DNA from 4 places in the Allobosea sp. NPDC055332 genome. Region 4 is predicted to be linked to each of the others. Evidence: riboswitches for the same ligand, from Rfam matches in the RefSeq annotation. Region 4 holds a riboswitch; each other region holds the start of a gene.

Region 1 (3,200 bases), 140 kb from region 4:
TCACCGGCGAGGCCCAGCGGAAATTGTCGACGTCCTGCACGGCATAGCCCTGCAGCAGCCAGCGCACCTGCCCGCCCGGAAGCTGGCCGTTGTAGCTGATGTCGAACGAGTTGTTGTAGCGATCCTCCTGGCTGATCGTGTTGGCGCCGGAGCCGCGGAAGCCGACATCGTAGATGCCGTCGGTACGCAGCATCAGGTCGACGCGATGGTCGGAGTTGATCTGCAGGCCGAGCGCGCCGGTGAGCCCGAAGCGCTTCCAGCCGGTATTGGCCATCGTGGTACCGCCGCGCCCGGAATGGTAGTCGTCGCGGCTGCCGCCGGAGATGCCGGCATACCAGTCGATGCTGTCATAGAGGCCGCCGGTCTGGGCCTTGCCCTGCAACAGCCCCCAGGAGCCGCCTGCCGCCTCGATCATCGTGCCCGGCGCGGTGCGGCCGGTCTTCAGGATGATATTGATCACGCCGCCGATGTTCTGGCTGCCATAGATCACCGAGGATGGGCCGCGCACGACCTCGACGCGCTCGACATCGGCCGGCGAGAGCTTGGAGAGATTGGCGGTGCCGGCGCGCCTGCCGTTGATCAGCACCAGCACCTGGCTGCGGAAATCCTTGCCCTGGCCGTCGCTGGCGCCGCCGCGGATGTTGATCGAGGTCTGCGCCGGCGTCCATTCACTGAAGAAGCCGACGGCGTTCTCGGCAAGCAGGTCGGTCAGCGATTTCGCCGAGGAGTGCTCGATCTTCTCGCGCTCGATCACCTGGACGGTGCCGGGGATCTGGCTGCGCAGCTCGGGCCGGCCGGTGGCGGTGACGACGAGTTCGTCAAGCTTGATCTCGGCCTGAGCGAAGGCCGGCACCGTCAGCAGCAGGAAGGGAAGCGCGACGGCGGCAAGATGGCGGGCAGTCATGACAGGGTCCAGACGAGGATGGCCGAGCGGCGATGGCAGGAGAGGCACAGGCCGCCTTCGGTCGGCACAGCCTGCTTGCTGAGATGGGCGATGAGCTCGGGCCGGCGCGGATCACCCGGCACCCAGCCGAGCCGGTCCGCCTGGAAGGCGGCGAATGCCGGCAGGTCGGAGAGCACGAGCGAGAAGGTCCAGTCGATCGCATCCATCCGGTCGGGCTGGCTGCCCCCCAGCTTCGGCAGGACAAGGTCGATGCCGGGCGTCTCGTCCTCGCCATGCCATTCGCGCGGCAGGCAGGCGGCGAGGATCAAGCCTTTCGGAGCCTTCTGCGCCGGTACCGCCCAGATGACCTGGCGGCGCGCCCATGTCCGGCAGCGCGCGAGAAAGGTGAGCGGGTCGTGGAAGTAGCCGGGCATCGTCGCTGCCAACACCGTGTCGGCAGCCTCGCAGACGACGCGCTCGTCATCCCAACCGAACGGAATGACGCGGGGCCGCCGTTCATGCACAGCAAGCCGCGCCTGCATTACCGGCGACGGCTCGATCGCCGTCCAGGCGCGGCCGGGTTCGAGGAGCGCCGAGCCGAGCTGGCCGCCCCCGGCCCCGACATCGACGAGGTCGCCAATGTCCAAAGCCAGGCGGCGAATGAGCGGCGCCACGCGCACCGCATAATCCGAGGTGTCGATCGCGCTGGCGTAGAGCGCGAGGGGGTCGAGCGGACTGTTGTCTCGCCCGGCGGAGACAGGGAAAGCAGAGGTCATGCCGTGCCTATGAATGATATGTTATATCATTACAATAGATCATGCCCGTAAAAGGCACGGCCTGCCCTGTTCGAGACCAGGCCTCGCAGCCTGCGCTTATATGCATCGTCACCGTCGTCAGCCCCTCGCTATGCGGGACAGGGCTGCTCGGGAGCGCGGCAATGACGGCGGCGGAAGCGGCCGAAGATGCCAGCGATCCGCCGGACACCCCGCCCGCGCGACATCAATACGCCGTCGGGGCAGGTCTCCTGGCTCGCGGATCAGCGCTTCCGACCGTCTTCCCAGCGCGTGAACGCCAGTGACGTTGTGGTCGGAAACTCACCGCTTACAGTTGCGGGGGCAGCTCCGGATTGGGCGCGAACGCCGCACCGGATTCCCTCTTAGCTTCGGATCGCTCCGAAGACCTCGACGCGCGTCAACCTATATGGCGGGATTGTGGCGTCAACCCGCAACGCTGGCATCGCCGCGCAGGCTGTGGATGGCCGTCATGGGCACAGCGGAAACCGCCAGCTATCGGCCAACCGCAAGCCCTCAGATCACCTTCGCCCGCAATGTGGCGGTGACGATCTCGGTCACAACCACCACCGCGAAGATCACGACGAGCACGAGCCCGACCTGGTCCCAGTAGAGATTGTCCATCGCGGCCTGCAGGGCGACGCCGAGGCCGCCGGCGCCGACCAAGCCGAGCACGGCGCTCTCACGCACATTGATGTCCCAGCGGAACAGGCTGACGGCGAGGAAAGCCGGCTTCACCTGCGGCCAGAAGCCCTTGAGCAGGACGGAGCGCCGCGGTGCCCCGGCGGCTCGCAGCGCCTCGATCGGGCCGGGCTTGGCCTCCTCGATCGCCTCGGCCAGGAATTTTCCGGTGAAGCCGATCGAGTGGACCGCGACCGCCAGCACGCCGGCGAGCGCGCCGGGGCCGAAGACGGCGACGAAGAACAGCGCCCAGACCAGCGTATGCACCGAGCGCGTCGCGACCAGGATGAAGCGGCCGAGCGTGTTGACCCAGGCCGAGGAGGAGATGTTGCGGGCGCACATCAGCGCGACCGGCGTCGCCAGCAGGATCGCCAGGATCGTGCCGAGCGTTGCGGTGTGCAGCGTCTCGATCAGCGCCTGCTGCACGGTCTTGGGGAAGTAAGCCCAGTCGATCGGCCACATCCTCGCAAAGAGGTCGACCGTCTGCGCCGGCGCGTCGTAGAGGAATTCGGGGATCACCTCGATGGTCTGCAGCGACCAACCGAGCGCCAACGCAGCGGCCGCCCAGAAGGCGAGACGCATGCTGCGCTCGGCCGTGGTGAAACGGTGCCAGACCGGGCCGGAGGCGCCCTGCTTGACCTCGCCGCTCGGAGCCTCGTCCTGATAGACCCGGCGCATGAAGGCGGAGAGGATCTCGCCGGCCATTACCGCCAGGATGATCGCGATGATGATGGTCAGCACGAAGTCGTAGTCGAAGCGCTGGAAGGCGGTGAAGAGGGTGGCGCCGATGCCACCGCCGCCGACCAGGCCGACCAGGGCGGAATTGCGCAGGTTCGAATCGAGCT
Region 2 (3,200 bases), on a different contig from region 4:
GCAGGATCAAGTCGGCGCAGAGGATCTGGTCCTCGAACACCTCCTCCAGCGGGTTGTCGTGATCGACCGCCTGGTCCTGCGCGGCCTGCGCCTTCAGCGCCTCGGGATCGTCGGCGAACTGGCCCTCGGCCACCGCCGGCCCGTCGACCACGGCGATGACGCCGTCGACGGTGACGCGCGAGCGGATCGCCGGCCAGTTGAAGGCCTTGACCAGCGGCTTCGGCAGAGCGAGGCCGGAGGTCTCGATCAGGATGTGCTGCGGCGGGTTTTCCCGGTTCAGCAGCTTTTCCAGCGCCGGCACGAAGTCGTCGGCGACGGTGCAGCAGATGCAACCGTTCGGCAGTTCGACGATGTCGTCCTGCGTGCAGCCTTCGATGCCGCAGCCGGCGATGAAGGAGCCGTCGAAGCCGAGATCGCCGAACTCGTTGACGAGAACGGCGAGGCGCTTGCCGCCGGCGTTCTCGAGCAGATGCCGGACGAGGGTGGTTTTGCCGGCGCCGAGGAAGCCGGTGATGATCGTGCACGGCACCTTGCCGAGCGTCGTGGTCTGGGGAGCGTTCATTCGTTTGATCCTTGTGTGCGCGGCAGGGGAGGCACGCGCGCGACCACGCCCTTGCGGAACGGAGCGGGTCTTTCTTTCCAGGGAACGATGCCGTTAGCGCTGGCGGCGAATTTCTCCGCCCCGCTGACGATCTCGTCGAGATGAAGACCGGCGTCGAGATCGCCGATCAGATAGGTCCACTTGCCCTCGGCCGCGAGCGCGATCGTGCAGGGCCGCTTGCAGACGGAGAGGCATTCGACCGGGATGACGGCGATGCCGCTGCCGGCCATGCGCTCGGAGAGCGCTGCCGCAAGGCCGATGCCGGGTTGGTCATAGCCTTCCGGCAGATCCTCGCGCTGGCGCCGGCAGACGGTGCAGACATGGATGGTGCAGCCCGGTTCCTGCCGGACTTGCGTCGCGAAAGCGAGATCGCCTTCGAGCATCAAAACGCCTCCTTGGGCTGGCGCGGCCGTGGTCGGCCGCGCGAGGCGTCAGGCGACCGCGGTGGCGGTGCTGCGGCGCGTGGCCCAAGGCCAGAGCACGCCGACGGCAAAGCCGGTGACGAGCCAGAGCGCGGCCTGGATGGCGAGCGAGAGCGCGGCGAAATGCGCGGCGATCTCGGCCGGCACCTTGCTCTCCGGCGCGGCCGGATGCGGCGCACCGATCAGATGCGGCAGCAGTAGCGCCAGTACGGCGAGCGCCCGCGCCCAGGAGGCTTCGACCCGCAGGAAGACGAAGAGCGCGCCGGCGGTGACCACCGCCGTGAGCAGCCACCAGAGCTGGCGGTGCTGCAGTTCGGCCGCGGCGGAGCCCGGCAATTCGGGCGCCAGCCCCATCGCCGGGGCGAGCCCGAAGGCGAGGAAGCCGCAGACGGCCCAGGCCAAGGCCCGGCGCTGGTCGATATGTTCGTTCGCGGCGATCATCCCGGCAAGAAGCAGGGCGGCGAAGCCGATCGCAGTACCGATCGTCACCAGGCTGGTTAAGGCGGTGCGCTGCAGGCCGTCCTGCGGCTTCCATTCATGCTCGCCGGTGTGCTCGGCCCCGGCTTTCGGGTCGTTATGCGCGAGCTGGATGCGGGCCTCGCCCGAGAACGCGGCCTGCACCGGCCCGCTCGGCGCACGCAAAGCCGCCTCATAGGTCTCGGCCTTGAGGATCAGCGGGGTGGTGGTGACGTGCTGGAGCGCCGAGATCAGCAGCCCAGCCAGAAGCCCGGCCAGAATGCTGACCGTGAGAACACGCGTGACCATGTGCTTCCCCTCAATGACAGGGAAAAGCGAGGCCGTGACGGGTGTCGTGCGCCGCGTTGTGGACAGTGGACGAGGCAGCGAAGCCGACGGTGTAGATCAGCACGAAGCCGAGGATCAGCGCGGCAGCGACGGCTTTCGCCCGCTCCGAAACGCTGGCCTGGCTGGTGACGGTAGCCGTATTCATCTGGTTCTCCTTGGCCACCCCACCGGCAGCCTGCTGGACGACATCGAAAGACGGCAGGTCTCCTGGCTCACGGCTTGGTGTCCTGCTCCGCCTTCCCGGGAAACCCAGTGGCCGATGGCGCAGGACGCGCCGCTTACAGTTGCGGGGGCAGCCGCGGTCCTTCACCGCGTTCCCTTTTCACCTCGTTGTCGAGGCACCGTCATCGACGATCATTAGCCACAGGCGCGGTGCTGTGCAATGCACGATGATCCTTGAAAGCGAATGGTAGACATGACCCTCCCTCCGCTCACCCTCGTCCTTGGCGGCGCCCGTTCCGGCAAGAGCCGTCATGCCGAGGCGCTGATCGAGGCTCTGCCGGCGCCCTGGACCTATATCGCCACCGCCCAGGCCTATGACGACGAGATGCGCGCCCGCATCGCCGAGCATCGCGCCAGGCGCTCGCGCGACTGGCTGACGGTCGATGCGCCGGTCGCGCTGCCCGAGGCGATCCGCAATGCGCGTGTCGGGCAACCCATCCTGGTTGACTGTCTGACGCTCTGGCTGACCAATCTGCTGCTGGCCGAGCGCGACATCGCGATCGCGACCGGCGAGCTCGTGGCGGCTTGCCGCGAGGCGAGTGCGCCGGTGGTACTGGTCTCCAACGAGGTCGGCCTCGGCATCGTGCCGGACAATGCGCTCGCCCGGCGCTTTCGCGACGAGGCCGGCCGCCTGCATCAGCGGCTTGCGGCGCAGGCCGGGCGCGTGGTCTTCATGGTCGCCGGATTGCCGATGCAGGTGAAGTGACGCGATGACGAACGAGGCCGAGGACGCCGCCCGCCACAAGGCGAAGATGGAAAAGCGCAAGGCGGTGCAGGACGCCAAGGTCGCCGGCAAGGCGCTGGAAAAGGGCCTGCTGATCGTCAACACCGGCCCGGGCAAGGGCAAGTCGACCGCCGCCTTCGGCCTGATCCTGCGCGCGCTCGGCCATGGCTGGCGCATCGGCGTCGTACAGTTCATCAAGGGCGCGTGGTCGACCGGCGAGCGCAAGGCGCTGGACGCCTTCGGCGACCAGGTCTCCTGGCATTCCATGGGCGAGGGCTTCACCTGGGAGACGCAGGACAAGGCCCGCGACATCGCCGCCGCGACGCGAGCGTTCGAGAAAGCCAGGGAGTTGATGGCGGATGAGAGCATCCGGCTCCTGGTGCTGGACGAGCTCAACATCGCCCTGCGCTACGATTACCTGCCGCTG
Region 3 (3,200 bases), on a different contig from region 4:
GAGCTTGAACAGCCCGTTGCCGAGCGCCCGCAGCGCGGTGCCCAGAGGAATGCGCATCTCGCCGATCGTCACCGCCAGCGCCACCGAGATGGTGAGCGCGACGAGCGAGGCCAGCGCGATCGCGATCCGCGCCGGCCAGTTCGGGCCGTGGGCGGCGTGGCTCAAGGGGAAAGGCCGAAGCCGGAGATCGCCTTGGCGAGCGTCTCGATGCCGTCGACCGTGTCGAGCCCGGCGCGGGTCGCACCGACATCGAGGATCACGATCCGGTTGTTCTTCACCGCATCGAGCTTGCTGGCGACGGGATCGGTCTTCAGGAAATCGAGCTTCTTCTCGATATCGTCGGCCGGGAAGCGGCGGCGATCCATCTTCACCGTGACGATCACCGCCGGGTTGGCGCCGGCGATGCTCTCCCAGCCGACCAGCGGCCATTCCTCATTGGTGCTGATGATGTTGCGGGCGCCGAGCTTCGACAGGATATAGGCCGGCACGCCGTTCTTACCGGCCATGAAACCGTCGCCCTTGATGTCGCGGCTGGAGAACCAGACCACGACCGGCACGTCCCTGGCCTTGAGGCTGGCGACGGCCGCGACCGCCTTGTCCTCGCGCGCTTTCAGCTCGGCGACGAGCGTCTCGGCCCGCTCGGCGACGTCGAAGATCTGCCCGAATTCGCGGATGTTGCGATAGACCAGCTCCATCGTGAACATCTGGGTGCGCACGCCGTCGCCCGCGCCGGAATTGTCCTTGCCGATGCAATCGGTCGGCGAGACATAGGTCGGTACCTTCACCCCCGCGAACTGGGCGCGCTTGCCGACGATGCCGTTCGGCCCGACATGCCATTCGAACATCGCGGTGACGAGGTCGGGTTCCTGCGCCAGCACCGCCTCGAAGCTCGGATCATTGTCCGCGAGGCGCTTCACCTTGGCGTTGACCGCTTCATAGGGTTTTGCGACCGGCGAGAACCACACCGCCGTGCCGACGACACGGTCGCCGAGGCCGAGTGCGTAGAGGATCTCGGTCTGGGTCTGGCCGATCGCGACGACGCGCTTGGGCGGAGCGGTAAAGGTCACGCTTTCGCGGCAATTCTCAAGGGTCAGCGGGTATTGCGTCGGTGCGGCGCAGGCCGCGCCCGCGGCGAGGAAGCCGAGGAGCCCGGCGATCGGCAGGCGGAGACGGCGAGCGAACTGGTGCGGGGTCGGCACAGAAGCAACCTTGATTGTTACAATGTTGCATTTCTGATAGGACTGGCTGCGCTCAGCCGTCAAGGTCTCCGCGATGGCGCGGGCGGCAATCTGCATGAACATGGATTTCATCGCTCCCCGAGATGACGAACGAGGAGCTGCGCAGGGGCGTGGATGGATGGAGGCCAAGGCCGCCATCGACACACAGCTCCGGAACACCCCGTCCGAAAGACGTCTTCGACGACCGGGGCAGGTCTCCTGGCTCGCGGGTCGATGCCGGTTCCGCCCGGCCTTCCCGGCGCCAGATGCGCCAGTGGACGATGGACAGAGAGCTCGCCGCTTACAGTTGCGGGGGCAGCCTCGGCTTCGGCGCTGGGCGCCCCACCGAATTCCCTCTTAGCTCCGGGGGACAGCCCGGAGAACCTCGATCGCGGCTCAACCTATAGGGCCGGGCCGAACCGTCAAGCGCCGCTGGTGATCGCCGTCGTGACGCCGGTGTCGGGGATCGCAAGGTCCTGGCCGTGTTTCGGGCGGTTGCCAGGCCAGGAGCGAGCCGCCCCGCAAGCCAGCTGGATCGTCGCGAACCGGCCTCTCCGGATGACGATGATGGTCCGGCCTCACCGCGATCGACGGCGAGGTCGGCCGGAGCCAAAGCTCAGCAGGATCGGCACTCGAACGGGCTGATCCGGGCCTGGCCCTGCAGGACGACGATCCGCTCCGCGACGCCATTGGGTTTGACGCGGATCACCCCGTCATCGGCGCATTCGTCGAGGAAATAGGCGGGGAGCCCGGCACGAAGGGCCTTCTCGATCGATTGCTTACGAAACTGCTTCAGCTTCTCGGTATCCATGGCGAAGCTCCGTTGCGCGATGCGGCGAGGGCCCCTTTCGAGTAGCGATTTGGGTAGTCTCGTGGCCTGTTCAAGCCCTGGCCGTCTTGACGGAGCCGTCATCGGCGCCACGGCGAGGCGATCTTCGGCGCCGATCGATCTCCTGTGAACTGTCGCGCTCGGCTCAGTGCGGATCGATCGGCGCGGTCGGCAGTGCGAGCTCGCGCTCGATCCAGGCGGCGAGCCTGAACAGGTCCGCTTCGCGCCGGCCATGCGACAAAATCTGGATGCCGATCGGCAGGCCTTCCGGCGAGAAGCCGATCGGGATTGCGATCGCCGGAAGCCCGGTCAGCGACCAGATCGCGGTGATCGAGATCCAGTCGAGATAGTCCTGCATCGGCCGGCCTTCGATCTCGGTCGGGAACAGCGTTTGCGCCGGGAAGGGCAGGACCTGTGTTGCCGGGCAGACCAGGAAGTCGTGCTCGTCGAGGAGATCGACGGTGCGGCGGTAGAGTTCGCTGCGATAGCGATTGGCCGCGACGATCGCCGCTCCGGATTGATCGCGGCCGCGAACGAGATCGGCCATCACCGGCGCCGGGAACTGCTCGCGATGGGTATCGAGCAGGGGCTCCCAGGTCGCGAAGAAGCCTTCGCCGCGCAGCGCCCGAAACGCGTCCATCGCTCCGGCCACCGAGGGAGCGCCGCGATGGACGATGGTTCCGGCCTTTTCCAGCAGCACCGCGAAACGGTCCAGGGCATTCCGGATCGCCGGAGCGATAGGTAGCTCGCCGAGATCGGCGGACAGGGCGACCCGGGCCGGTCGCCTCGGGTCCTGCGCGGCGGCGAGGAAGAGCGGCTCGTGCGATGGACTGGTCAGGAAGTCGCCGGGATCGAAGCCGGTCATCGCGTCGAAGAACAGCGCAAGATCGGCGACGTCGCGCGCCATCGGTCCTTCGACGGCGATGGTGTCGAACGGATCGGCGAGGCGCTTGCGCGGAATACGCCCGGGGGTGGGGCGCAAACCCGTGACGTTGCAGAAGGCCGCGGGGATACGCAGGCTGCCGCCATAATCGTTGCCATGCGCCAGCCAGGCTTCGCCGGTCGCCAGCGCGACGGCCGCGCCGCCGGAGGAGCCGCCGCAGGTGAGGCGGATGTCGTAAGGGTTACGCGTCGTGCCGTGGACGCTGTTGGTG
Region 4 (3,200 bases):
TCGCGGCGCCCGAAGGCCTCGGTGACCGCGGCCATCCGCTCGGCGACCGCCTTGTGGTTGACCTTCGGCGAGGCTTTGCGTGCGGCAGCTGCCGCGGCCGAGGCGGCCAAGGCTTCCTGGACGCTGTCGCGCTCGCCACCGAGCGCGCGACCGAGCGTCGAGAGCTCGCCCATCTTCTGGACGGAGAAAGCGAGCCAGCCCTTTACCTCGGAATTGAGATTGGTCTCGAGCTCCAGGTCGATCGGGCTGTGCAGCAGCGAGCAGGACGGCGCGACCTGAACATGATCGGTGCCGCGCCTGGCGATCACCGGCTCGATCTTCGCGAGAACCTTCTCGAGATCGGCCTTCCAGATATTGCGGCCGTCGACCACGCCGAGCGAGAGCACCAGGCCGCGCGGCGCCTTGGCAAGGACCGCGTCGAGCTGCTCGGGCACACGGACGAGGTCGAGATGCAGGCCGGCGACCGGTAGGGCCACCGCAGTGTCGAGATTGTCGCCGAGCGCGCCGAAATAGGTCGCCAGCATGATCTTCAGCTGCGGCAGGGCGTGCGCGATCGTCGCATAGGTCCGGCGCAGCGCCTCGCGGGCCGGCTCGTCGAGATCCAGAACGAGGCAGGGCTCGTCGATCTGCACCCATTCGGCGCCGTTGGCCGAGAGCCGGCGCAGCGCGTCGATATAGACCGGCAGCAATTCGCCAAGCAGCGAGAGCGGATTAAAGGCCGGATCCTTGGCCTTGCCGAGCTTCAGGAAGGTGACTGGGCCGAGCAGCACCGGGCGGGTCTCATAGCCGAGCGCCTTGGCTTCGCGATATTCCTCGACCGGCTTCAGCGAGGCGAGCTCGAAGCGCTGTCCGGCTGCGAACTCTGGCACCATGTAGTGATAGTTGGTGTCGAACCACTTGGTCATCTCCTGCGCCGGGACGCCGTGATGATGGTCGTGGTCGTGATGAGCGTGGCCACAGGAGGTGTGCGCCTCGACATCGCCCTGCGAGCTGCGGGCCATGGCGAAATAGATGCCGAGCGGCACCGGGCCGCCCTTCCAGCCGTAGATCGCCGGGATCGCCCCGACCATGACGCTGGTGTCGAGCACCTGATCGTAGAAGGAGAAGTCGTTCGACGGGATCACCGTGATCCCTTGCGCCTTCTGGCGTGCCCAGTTGGCGGCGCGCAGGCCGGCCGCGGTTTCAAGCAGAGACTGCTCGTCTGACTTTCCGGCCCAGAAGCTTTCGAGCGCGGTCTTGAGCTCGCGGCGCGGACCGATGCGCGGTGTGCCGAGAGTGGCGACATGTACTGATTGAGACATAGGCTTAACCCCAACAAGTTGGGGGCAAAGGCCAAAGCGGACGCGGGACGAAGACCGGCCGAACGCAAGTCCGGGCGGAGCCGCCAAGCGCACCACCGGGACACCCCGCCCGAGGACGTTCATGGTGTCGGGGCAGGTCTCCTGGCTCACGGGTCGTCGCTTGTGCCCGTCTTCCCAAGGCTGGAGAGCCTCAGTGACATCGGGGGGCAGCAAGCTCGCCGCTGACAGTTGCGGGGGCAGCGCCGGCATCACACCGGCTTCCCTCTTAGCTCCGATGCGGCAAGCCGTGCCGGAGAACCTCGACGCTTGATCATGGCGCGCCAATCGCCAGTCGTCAATAATAAATATAAAGACATCTTTATGTCTCCATGTTCATACCTTTCTCGAACGCTGAGGCCGAGATGTCCTCGCTTTCCACATGCGGTCGAGGAAACCCGCGCGCACGACCAGTTGACAGCGCATGTGCTCATAGCACTAAATCTGGTGGTCGATGGTCTCTCGAATCGCAAGATCGAGAGCTAAGAGGGAAGCCGGTGAGAGACCGGCGCTGCCCCCGCAACTGTCAGCGGTGAGTTCGCGTCCATTCGAGTCACTGAGGCCTTCGGGCTTTGGGAAGACGGACGCGAGCGGTGACCCGTGAGCCAGGAGACCTGCCGCGACCCTAGTTTACGTCCTCGGGCGGGGTGTCCCGGTGGTGCGCTTGGCAGGTCGCGGCCTTGGGTTGCCGCGCGCCTTCTCGACGCAACCGCTCGGCCTTTGCCCTCAACATCTTGGGGTTGATGCCGATGTCTCTGTCTCTCGAAGCGGAACGGCCAACGGCCGCCTTGCCGGTTACCGCTGCGCCGCAAAAATCGGTCGCGAACGAGCCCGGCTATCAGATCATTCGCCGCAATGGCGCGGTGACGCCATTCGATCCGGCGAAGATCGCGGTGGCCCTCACCAAGGCCTTCCTCGCGGTAGAGGGTTCGAGCGCTGCCGCCTCGCGCCGAATCCACGATGTCGTCGCCGAGCTGACCGAGCAGGTCGTTGCCGGGCTGACGCGCCGGGCCGCCTCTGGCCGCACATTCCATATCGAAGACGTGCAGGACCAGGTCGAGCTGGCGCTGATGCGGGGCGAGCACCACAAGGTCGCCCGCGCTTATGTGCTCTATCGCGCCGAGCGGGCGCAGGAGCGGGCGAAGGCGCAGGCCGAAGCAAAGCCTGCAGTTGCCGCGGCTCCCTCCCTGCAGATGAAGCTCGCCGACGGGACCTTCGTTCCGCTCGATGCTGCCCGCCTCGACAAGGTCGTACGCGAGGCCTGCGTCGATCTCGACGGCGTTTCTCCCGAGCCGGTCCTCACCGAGGCGCGCCGCAACCTCTATGACGGTATCTCGCTCGACGAATTGGCGCTGGCGCCGATCCTCGCCGCCCGCACGCTGATCGAGAGCGAGCCTAACTATTCGAAAGTTTCGGCCCGCCTCTTGCTCGACAAGCTCCGGCGTGAGGCGCTGAGCTTCGCCTACGGCCAAGCCGAACAGGCGACGCAAGCCGAGATGGCCGGCCGTTATGGCGAGTATTTCGAGGCCTATCTGAAGGTGGGCATCGAGAACGAACTGATCGACCCCGAGCTCGGCCGCTTCGACATCGCCCGCATCGCCGCGGCGCTGAAGCCGGAGCGCGACCTGCAGTTCGACTATCTCGGCTTCCAGACGCTCTACGACCGCTATTTCCTGCATGTCCGCGGCAACCGCTTCGAGCTGCCGCAGGCCTTCTTCATGCGCGTCGCCATGGGCCTCGCCATCCGCGAGATCGACCGTGAGGGCAGGGCGATCGAGTTCTACGACCTGTTGTCGTCCTTCGACTTCATGGCCTCGACGCCGACCCTGTTCAATTCGGGCACGCTGCGGCCGCAGCTCTCCT

The links. Region 4 has a riboswitch for cobalamin ahead of metE (5-methyltetrahydropteroyltriglutamate--homocysteine S-methyltransferase). Riboswitches for the same ligand answer to the same signal wherever they lie in the genome.
Region 1: another riboswitch for cobalamin. It lies ahead of ACWIGM_RS25355 (class I SAM-dependent methyltransferase); the one in region 4 lies ahead of metE (5-methyltetrahydropteroyltriglutamate--homocysteine S-methyltransferase).
Region 2: another riboswitch for cobalamin. It lies ahead of ACWIGM_RS28440 (CbtB domain-containing protein); the one in region 4 lies ahead of metE (5-methyltetrahydropteroyltriglutamate--homocysteine S-methyltransferase).
Region 3: another riboswitch for cobalamin. It lies ahead of ACWIGM_RS16590 (ABC transporter substrate-binding protein); the one in region 4 lies ahead of metE (5-methyltetrahydropteroyltriglutamate--homocysteine S-methyltransferase).

What each region holds. Positions count from the first base shown of each region.
Region 1 covers NZ_JBSHMO010000004.1:800,756-803,955, reverse strand. The annotation lists gene ACWIGM_RS25360 (TonB-dependent receptor) at 1-904, opposite strand, end outside; gene ACWIGM_RS25355 (class I SAM-dependent methyltransferase) at 901-1,659, opposite strand; cobalamin riboswitch at 1,881-2,083, opposite strand; gene phnE (phosphonate ABC transporter, permease protein PhnE) at 2,191-3,200, opposite strand, start outside.
Region 2 covers NZ_JBSHMO010000005.1:610,846-614,045, forward strand. The annotation lists gene cobW (cobalamin biosynthesis protein CobW) at 1-562, opposite strand, end outside; gene ACWIGM_RS28430 (DUF1636 family protein) at 559-984, opposite strand; gene ACWIGM_RS28435 (CbtA family protein) at 1,033-1,788, opposite strand; gene ACWIGM_RS28440 (CbtB domain-containing protein) at 1,799-1,972, opposite strand; cobalamin riboswitch at 2,008-2,187, opposite strand; gene cobU (bifunctional adenosylcobinamide kinase/adenosylcobinamide-phosphate guanylyltransferase) at 2,243-2,755, shown strand; gene cobO (cob(I)yrinic acid a,c-diamide adenosyltransferase) at 2,760-3,200, shown strand, end outside.
Region 3 covers NZ_JBSHMO010000003.1:48,936-52,135, forward strand. The annotation lists gene ACWIGM_RS16585 (FecCD family ABC transporter permease) at 1-165, opposite strand, end outside; gene ACWIGM_RS16590 (ABC transporter substrate-binding protein) at 162-1,301, opposite strand; cobalamin riboswitch at 1,410-1,620, opposite strand; gene ACWIGM_RS16595 (hypothetical protein) at 1,834-2,028, opposite strand; gene ACWIGM_RS16600 (amidase) at 2,192-3,200, opposite strand, start outside.
Region 4 covers NZ_JBSHMO010000004.1:659,701-662,900, forward strand. The annotation lists gene metE (5-methyltetrahydropteroyltriglutamate--homocysteine S-methyltransferase) at 1-1,301, opposite strand, end outside; cobalamin riboswitch at 1,416-1,618, opposite strand; cobalamin riboswitch at 1,775-1,973, shown strand; gene ACWIGM_RS24700 (ribonucleoside-diphosphate reductase subunit alpha) at 2,087-3,200, shown strand, end outside.